DNA from 4 places in the Evansella sp. AB-rgal1 genome. Region 1 is predicted to be linked to each of the others. Evidence: predicted binding sites of a transcription regulator. Region 1 holds the regulator's gene; each other region holds the start of a gene.
The links. Region 1 encodes Rex, which represses fermentation and respiration genes when NADH is low (regulators of the CRP and FNR family bind a similar motif). Its sites were predicted from a motif close to TTGTGAAATATTTCACAA; they were not measured.

Region 1 (2,214 bases):
GAAAGAGTTTGTACAGATTGTGAACTAATAGTACAATAGAAGAAGTGAAGGGGGCAGGTACACCATGGGTTCATTTACACACTTTAATGAGCAAGGTAGAGCAAAAATGGTGGACATTTCCGATAAAGGTGAAACTGTTCGAACTGCAGTTGCAAAAAGTAGTATAGAAGTGAATAAGAAAATATACGAAGGAATAAAAGGGGGGACTATGAAAAAAGGGGACGTGTTAGCTGTTGCGCAGGTTGCAGGTATCATGGCTGCGAAGAACACATCTCAATGGATACCAATGTGTCATCCTTTAGCCCTTTCAGGAGTTGATATTCTTTTTGATTGGGAGATAAGTGAGAAAATACACATTTTACATATAACTGTTAAGGTAAAGACAAAAGGAAGTACTGGCGTGGAAATGGAAGCATTAACTGCAGCTTCTGCTACTGCATTAACTGTTTACGATATGTGCAAAGCAGTAGACAAAGGCATGGTTATTGGAAAGACATTTTTATTAGTAAAAACTGGTGGAAAAAACGGGGATTTTAAGCGCGAGCAATAAAGGCTATTACATCATAAGGAAATCTACTTGAAGAAAAGTCTTGCTTTTATAAATAAAAATATTATATGGGTAGGAGGAAAATATATGGATGTTGATCAAACGAAGATACCGCAAGCAACAGCAAAACGGTTACCATTATATTATCGTTTTTTAGAAAGCTTACAAGCATCAGGGAAACATCGAGTTTCTTCTTCGGAGCTTAGTGATGCAGTAAAAGTAGATTCTGCTACAATCCGTAGAGACTTTTCTTACTTCGGTGCATTGGGGAAAAAAGGGTACGGGTATAATGTAAATTATTTACTAACATTCTTCCGAAAAACGTTAGACCAAGATGAAATTACGAAGGTAATTTTGGTAGGGGTAGGTAATTTAGGTACTGCTTTCTTAAATTACAATTTTACAAAGAGTAATAGCACGAGAATCGAAATGGGCTTTGATGTAGATGAAACGAAAGTAGGACAAAAAATTGGAAGCGTTCCCATTTATCATTTGGACGACATTAAAGAGAAAATAGCAAACGATGTGGAAGTGGCAATCTTGACCGTCCCAGCACACGCTGCTCAGATTATTGCGGATCAGCTTGTAGAGGCAGGGATTAAAGGTATCTTGAATTTCACACCTGCAAGATTGTCTGTTCCGGACCATGTTCGAATTCATCATATTGATTTGTCGGTAGAATTACAATCGCTTATTTACTTCTTACGTCATTATCCAATGTAATCATATTCAGAGTGTCTTATTAGGCTGATTAGTCTAATGAGACACTTTTTGTTGGTTAGTGTATAGCTTTGGATGATTTCAACACAAAGGCTTAATAGACAAGCTAGTGCATGGACCTGGCGAATTGTTATATATAAAGAGTCAACTTAAGGGCTCATAAGGACAAAATCGAGTTGAAAGTATCTGAAGTTGTCCTTATGAAGGGCTCATAAGGACAAAAACGAGTTGGAAGTATCTGGAATTATCCTTATGAAGAGCTCATAAGGACAAAACGGGTTAAAATGAGCTAAAATTGTCCTTATGAAGATTAACTAAGTATATTACCTTCTGCTGTGACATATCATCCATCATCCAGAGTTTGAGATCCGTTATTAATTCCTATGCTTTGTTACTAGACTACGTTCACAGTAGGCTGATATCATGGTATAGTAGAAGGGTATGTTTCGTGTATCGAAACAATGGATTGGTGAGGTAGGTGTTTTATTTGAGTAAAGTACCACAAAAGTGGTTAGTTGTAATAACAGTTTTACTCGGAACGTTTACAGTTATTTTAAATAATAGTATGTTAAATCCTGCTGTTCCTCATTTAATGTCCGTTTTCCAGGCAGATGCTGTTGCTACAGGATGGGTTATTACCATCTTTATGGTAACGATGGGTGTTACGATGCCTGTGACTGGGTACTTAGGTGACAAGTTTGGTAAAAAGCAATTATATATGGCAGGTCTTGCCTTATTTGTTTTAGGGTCGATTTTCGGATCTCTATCGTGGGATTTATCATCACTAATTTTCTTTCGTGGTTTACAAGGAGTAGGTGGTGGGCTGATGATGCCAACTGCGATGGCTCTAATTTTTGAGGTTTTCCCAAGAAAAGAAAGGGGATTAGCCACAGGAATATATGGAGTTGCTGCAATGATGGCACCTACGATTGGGCCCACATTAGGTG
Region 2 (2,214 bases), on a different contig from region 1:
ACCAAAAATAGCTACGACTGCTACGATACCTGCACGAAATACACTTCCTGTAGCTAGTTTTTGAACATCTGCTTTACAGAAAACAATAATTAATGCTGATATTGTCAACATAATTATTTGAATGGCATATGGCATGGAAAGTTGTGTATTTCCTTCAGCTCCAGTATAGGTAGGTCTCAGTTCCGGGAAACTTCCAAGTAACACTACAAGAACAGCACCGAATAGAAATAATCCAACTGCAATCTTAGACTTAGTAGTCACTTTTTCCCCTTCACGTACTTGGCGAATTGGTTCCAATCCTTTTTCTATACGTGCCTTGTATTCTGGATCATCTTCAAGCTCCAGACCCTTTTTACGGATGAAAAATGCAGAAACCATAATACCAATAAATGTTGCAGGTATTGTTATACCTATAATCTGTAACAACGTAATACCAAATGGATCTAATAGGGCAAGAAGTGCTACCGTTGCTGCAGAAATAGGACTAGCAGTAATCGCTTGCTGTGAAGCAATTACAGCGATAGAAAGTGGGCGCTCAGGACGTACCTTCGATTCCTGTGCTACTTCTGAAATGACAGGAAGTAATGTATAAGCTACGTGACCTGTACCTGCAAAGAAAGTAAATAAATATGTTACTGTTGGTGCCATAAACGTAATTCTTTCTGGATTTTTTCTTAATGCTTTTTCTGCAAGTGAAACAAGATATTCCATTCCTCCAGCTGCCTGAAGTGCTCCTGCTGCAGTAATAACTGCAACAATCATGAGCATAACATCAATTGGAGGTGCTGTAGGAGGTAACTGAAAACCAAATGCTAAAACAGCTAATCCTACGCCACCTAATACGCCGAGACCAATACCACCAATTCTTGCACCAATAAAAATACAAATAAGGACAACCACAAATTGCAACCAAAACATAGTTTTACATAACATCCCTTCCGTTGAATTTTTGTAAACTCTTGCATCTACATCTTACTGTATCAATGAAGCATAATAATGAATTTGTTCATTATTTCACAAAAAATACAATTTTCATTTTTCAATGCTTATATACGATAGAAATTAACTGTAATAATCTAGTGTGACTTACTTTATTGGTTTGTATTCCATTTATTTTCGTTTACTTTTTTTCTCCAGGTAACGACAAATAATCAATTTTTGTAAAATTCAACTTTGAGTTATAATTTATTAAATTAATTTAGAAAAAAGTAAATTGTATTTAGAACAAGGGGTGTTGAATTACGTATAATTCTATCTAAAATTGTCGTCTGGTTGGTTTTTATCGTAGAAAACACATGTCTTTGTCGTAAATTTCTTTCGCCGTTTATTGCCAAGTTACATTATACTTAAGTTTGGATAAGATAAAGAGGTGAGAGATTGTGACGATAAACCATGAAAAAACAATAGTTGATTTTTTATCAGAAGCTAAGCCTCTTATCTTAGTGGAGATTAATGATATAATTCGGGAGAGCAATGACTTATTTTCAGGAGATAAAGAAAAAGTAGAAATTATATTTATGCAATTAATAGATACATTCTTAGATTATTTAGGGAATAAGAATACTGTTACAAACGAAGGAACTGTTTGTTTAGTGGAGTTAAAAATGGAGAAAAAGATTCCATATGAAAGGCTTCTTCCTCTTCTGGATAAAGTCTATCAAAGTCTTAATAATCACATGGATAGACAGATAATTGATGAGTTGGATAAACTAAAGGGGAAAGTCGCATTAAATTACTTTTTTCAACAATTGTATCGAGACTATTCTATATACATGCATCGGGAAAATGAAGTTAAGTTAATGGGTAAAAATAGAGAAATACATAAATTGAAAAATGAAAGAGTACAAATTTTATCGAAGTTGTCCAATAGTTTTGCACATGAAATTCGAAACCCTTTAACTTCCATCAAAGGGTTTATTCAATTACTAGAAAGTAGATCGAAAAAACATTCCGAAGAGGATCTTTATTTTAATTATATTAATCAGGAGATTAAAGAATTAGAAGAACAAGTGAATCAGATGTTATATTTATCTCATGGGAAAAGTCATCAAGATTTTCACCACAGTCATATCTCCTTAAATGAATTGATTAATAATGCATTAACCACCTTCCAACCTGTTGTAAAGGATAATGATATTCAAATTGATATACAGTTAGAAAAACTAGTCGTTATTCATGGAATTGAAGATCAGTTAAAGCTAGCTTTTTATAAGC
Region 3 (2,214 bases), on a different contig from region 1:
CATGGCAACGGTAAAAGACTTACGAGGAGACCAACCAACCTGGTGTCCAGGCTGCGGACACTTTAGTATTATGGCAGGAATTCAAAAGGCAATTGTACAGTTAGGCTATGAACCTCATGAATTTGCAATTGTTTCTGGTATAGGCTGTTCTGGAAAAGTGTCTGAGTATGTGAGGACGAATGGATTTCATACCATTCATGGTCGCTCTGTTCCAATTGCACAGGGTGTAAAGATGGGTAACCAAAAGTTAAAGGTAATAGCATCAGGTGGAGACGGTGATGGTTATGGGATAGGTCTTGGTCACTTCGTCCACGCATCTCGAAGAAACATTGATATGTCCTATATTGTTATGGATAATAACATATATGGATTAACAAAAGGTCAAACATCCCCGAGAAGTGAACATGGATTCGTAACGAAAACAACGAAAGAAGGAAACAAGGAGTATCCAGTGGACCCTGTTTCTACATCCTTAGTGAATGGTGCAACATTTGTTGCGCAAGCATTTGCGGGAGATATAAAGCAAATGGTGGATATTATTGAACGTGCAATTGAACATAAAGGATTCAGCCATGTCAACATCTATAGTCCGTGTGTAACGTTTAATAAAATTAATACGTACGATTTCTATAAAGAGCGATTAACGAAAATTGATGAGCCTTTTGAAAATCGTGATGAAGCCTTGGCGAAGGTTCGTGAACTTGATGGTTTAGTAACTGGAGTTCTTTATGAAGAAAAAAGAAGTGATTTTCAAGATAAATTAGGAATAGATTTTGACACACAATCCTGTGCAAATGGAGAGATGGATGTGGATCTGTTTCATAGAGTGGAGAAACAGTTTCAGTAACAGAAAGATGTATATTATAACACGTTGTGACTCCGCTTCCCTTGATACAAGCGGAGTCTTTTTCATTTCATTTTAAATAACTTTTTATTTAATTAGTCTGTTTTAGTCAAAAAAACGGTCTGTATTATAAATTCATAGAAGTGTCACAAATTCATATTGTTATGAACCATTTTGTACTTTATACTGAAGTTAGATAGTAAATGTGAATAATTTCACAAATTCACAAACATACACATCAAGTATATTTTGACTAATTATTGCAATGTTCACGATTTGGACAGAAAGATATCACGAAATGTCAACATTTATAACTGTTATTCTATGAGATAATAAGAACATGTTCATTTAACAAGTATCTCACAGTAATAAACATATAAATGTTGGAAAAGTTAAGTAAAGTATGAAAACGGAGGGGTAACAAATGGAAACGAAAGTACAATCCAATGCTTGGGAAGGTTTTAAATCTGGTAAATGGCAAGAAGACGTAGATGTTAGAGGGTTCATTCAAGATAACTATCGTCCGTATGAAGGAAATGAAAACTTCTTAGCAGATGCTACAGATGCAACGAATGATCTATGGAAGCAAGTAATGCAGTTAACAAAAGAAGAGCGTGAAAGAGGGGGAGTATATGATTTAGATACAGAAATCGTATCTACGATCACTTCTCACGGTGCAGGCTATTTAGATAAAGAAAAAGAAAAAATTGTTGGAGTTCAAACAGACGTACCTTTCAAGCGTTCTATGCAGCCTTATGGTGGAATTCGTATGGCAAAAGGTGCTCTTGAATCTTACGGATACGAGCTTGATAAAGAGGTAGAAAGAATTTTTACAGATTACCGCAAAACACATAACCAAGGTGTATTCGATGCTTACACTCCAGAAATGCTACTAGCTCGTAAAGTAGGAATCATTACTGGTTTACCAGATGCGTATGGTCGTGGACGTATTATCGGTGACTATCGCCGTGTTGCATTATACGGTGTGGACTTCTTAATGGAAGCAAAAAAGAAAGACTTTGCAAGCTTAACAGGAGCTATGACAGAAGACAAGATTCGCTTACGTGAAGAGATCTCTGAGCAATATCGTGCACTTCAAGAATTAAAAGAACTAGGCTCTATTTATGGGTTCGATATCTCTAAACCTGCAACAAACGCAATAGAAGCGTTCCAATGGTTATACCTGGGATACCTTGCTGCAATTAAAGAGCAAAACGGTGCTGCAATGAGCTTAGGTAGAGTATCAACATTCTTAGACGTTTACATTGAAAGAGACTTAGAAAATGGAGTTTTAACAGAGCAACAAGTTCAAGAGCTAGTAGATCATTTCGTAATGAAACTACGTCTAGTGAAATTTGCTCGTACTCCTG
Region 4 (2,214 bases), on a different contig from region 1:
GCTAACTCCACACCTTGTTCATACAATGGTGCAACTAGTCCGTATGCAATACCATTATGTTCCGCACACTCACCAACTGCATAAATAGATGGACAGGATGTTTCCATATAATCATTTACGATAATACCAGAATTAGTTGCTAATCCCGCTTCTTTTGCCAATGCTATATTCGGGCGAATTCCAACAGCCATAACAACCAAATCACATTGCAACGATGTTCCATCGGAGAATGATATGCCTTCAACATAATCTGTTCCTAGTATCTCCGTTGTTTGTTTTTCCATTAAAAACTTCATACCTTGAGCCTCTAAATCTTTTTTTAGTAATCTTGCTGCGGCGGCATCTAGCTGTTGCTCCATTAATGTAGGAAGTAGATGAACAACATGAACCTCCATCCCTCTATCAATCAAGCCCCTTGCCGCTTCTAGACCTAGTAATCCACCCCCAATTACTACTGCTTTTTTCTTCATTTTTGCTATATCCATCATTTTTTGTGTATCTTCTATTGTGCGGAATCCAATTACTCCTTCTAGATCCTTTCCAGGTAAAGGTAAAATAAACGCACTAGAGCCAGTTGCGATAATTAACTCATCATACGGTACAATATTTCCTTTATCCGTTTCCACATGTTTCATTTCTGTATCTATTTTCGTCACTCTTTCTCCAGAGTGTAATGTGACATTATTTTGATCGTACCAATTCCAATCGTTTATGTTTATTTCATCAAATGTCGTTTTCCCCTGTAAAACATTGGAAAGCATAATGCGATTATAATTAGGATGCTTCTCATCACCTATTACAGTAATCTCAAAACTATCTCTATCAATTTTCAGAATTTCTTCTAAACAACGTATTCCAGCCATTCCATTACCGATCATTACTAGCTTTTTCATCACTATGATCCCCTCTCCCAATTGTGAATAGTTTCACAATTTGTTTTCTGTTTTTAAAATACCACATGGGATAGAGTTTCATTGTGATTAATATCACATACAAAGAAGATACGGAAAGTTAGACACAATTTAGTAAGAAGATGTTCATGGAAACGATACAATTAGTATTATTTCACACGACTATTCAACAAACAGTATGAAGCAAATTAAAACGGCAAAAATAAGGTGGAATCAAAACAAGTATTTTTATTAGGTCATAATTTTTAGAAGTGTCACACAAAAAACATGGTTAAAATAGATTTAGCACTTGTTAGGAGAGATTTATTTGTTAAAAAGAATAACATTACAACTGAAAGATAGTATCTGGGTACGCCCTTTAGTATATTGCATAATTTCACTCGCTATTTCACTTTTAGTAATTTATGTAGATGTAGAATTAAATGACTTTCTAAACAACCATATTCCTAGATATTTATTAACTAGTGTAGATTTAGCTCACGTTATCCTTGGTACAATTTCTGCAGCTTTAGTAACCATGACAACAATAACCTTTTCAACGATCATGGTTGTCTTAACTACGTATACGTCACAATTTTCTCCAAGAATTTTGAAGGGCTTTTTAACAAAACCATCTACCATGCGAGTGTTGGGAATTTTTCTTGGTGGCTTCGTTTATTCTATTCTCTCCTTACTATTCATGAGAAATTCAACCATTGATAATGAAGTTATATCAGCAACGATAGGAGTGCTCGTGGCATTTATTTGCTTAGGATTTTTCGCCTATTTCATACATAATGTGGCTTCCTCAATCCAAGTAAACAATTTACTTAATCAACTTTCCATAGACGCTATCAATACAGTCCAAAGAGAAAAAGATGCTTATAAAAGCTACAAGACTAAAACGGTCAATATAATCTCCAAATCTGTGGACTATCCTGATAGTCTTGAAGTGAATGGAAAAACCTTTGGGTATATTCAGCTAATAGATTTTCAAGGATTGTTCTCTTTAGCCGTTGAAAATGGATATCTGATAGAACTAAATCAGCACATCGGGCATTATGTGACTAACAAAAGCAAGTTGCTAACGATACACCACCATGGAGGTAAAATCGATTTTGATATTCATGATTACATTACTATAGGGGATGATCGAACATCCGTTCAAGATGTTGAATTCTGCTTACTGAAGATCGTAGAAATAGCCTTACGAGCTATTTCCCCAGGCATTAATGACCCTAACACAGCAATTGATTGTATTCGTTTTCTTAGAACTCCCTTAACGGAGGCCTTAAATGAAAGAAGTAACTACATCGTTTTCCTC

Region 2: the regulator Rex is predicted to act here: its motif matches at 1,003-1,020, upstream of ACERII_RS07865 (anaerobic C4-dicarboxylate transporter family protein).
Region 3: the regulator Rex is predicted to act here: its motif matches at 1,048-1,065, upstream of pflB (formate C-acetyltransferase).
Region 4: the regulator Rex is predicted to act here: its motif matches at 915-932, upstream of nirB (nitrite reductase large subunit NirB).

Annotation. Positions count from the first base shown of each region.
Region 1 covers NZ_JBGUAU010000015.1:127,677-129,890, reverse strand. The annotation lists gene moaC (cyclic pyranopterin monophosphate synthase MoaC) at 65-550, shown strand; gene ACERII_RS14390 (redox-sensing transcriptional repressor Rex) at 635-1,270, shown strand; gene ACERII_RS14385 (MDR family MFS transporter) at 1,755-2,214, shown strand, end outside.
Region 2 covers NZ_JBGUAU010000007.1:154,083-156,296, reverse strand. The annotation lists gene ACERII_RS07865 (anaerobic C4-dicarboxylate transporter family protein) at 1-918, opposite strand, end outside; gene ACERII_RS07860 (sensor histidine kinase) at 1,380-2,214, shown strand, end outside.
Region 3 covers NZ_JBGUAU010000016.1:95,855-98,068, forward strand. The annotation lists gene ACERII_RS14835 (2-oxoacid:acceptor oxidoreductase subunit alpha) at 1-14, shown strand, start outside; gene ACERII_RS14840 (2-oxoacid:ferredoxin oxidoreductase subunit beta) at 2-847, shown strand; gene pflB (formate C-acetyltransferase) at 1,269-2,214, shown strand, end outside.
Region 4 covers NZ_JBGUAU010000004.1:63,081-65,294, reverse strand. The annotation lists gene nirB (nitrite reductase large subunit NirB) at 1-896, opposite strand, end outside; gene ACERII_RS04275 (DUF2254 domain-containing protein) at 1,219-2,214, shown strand, end outside.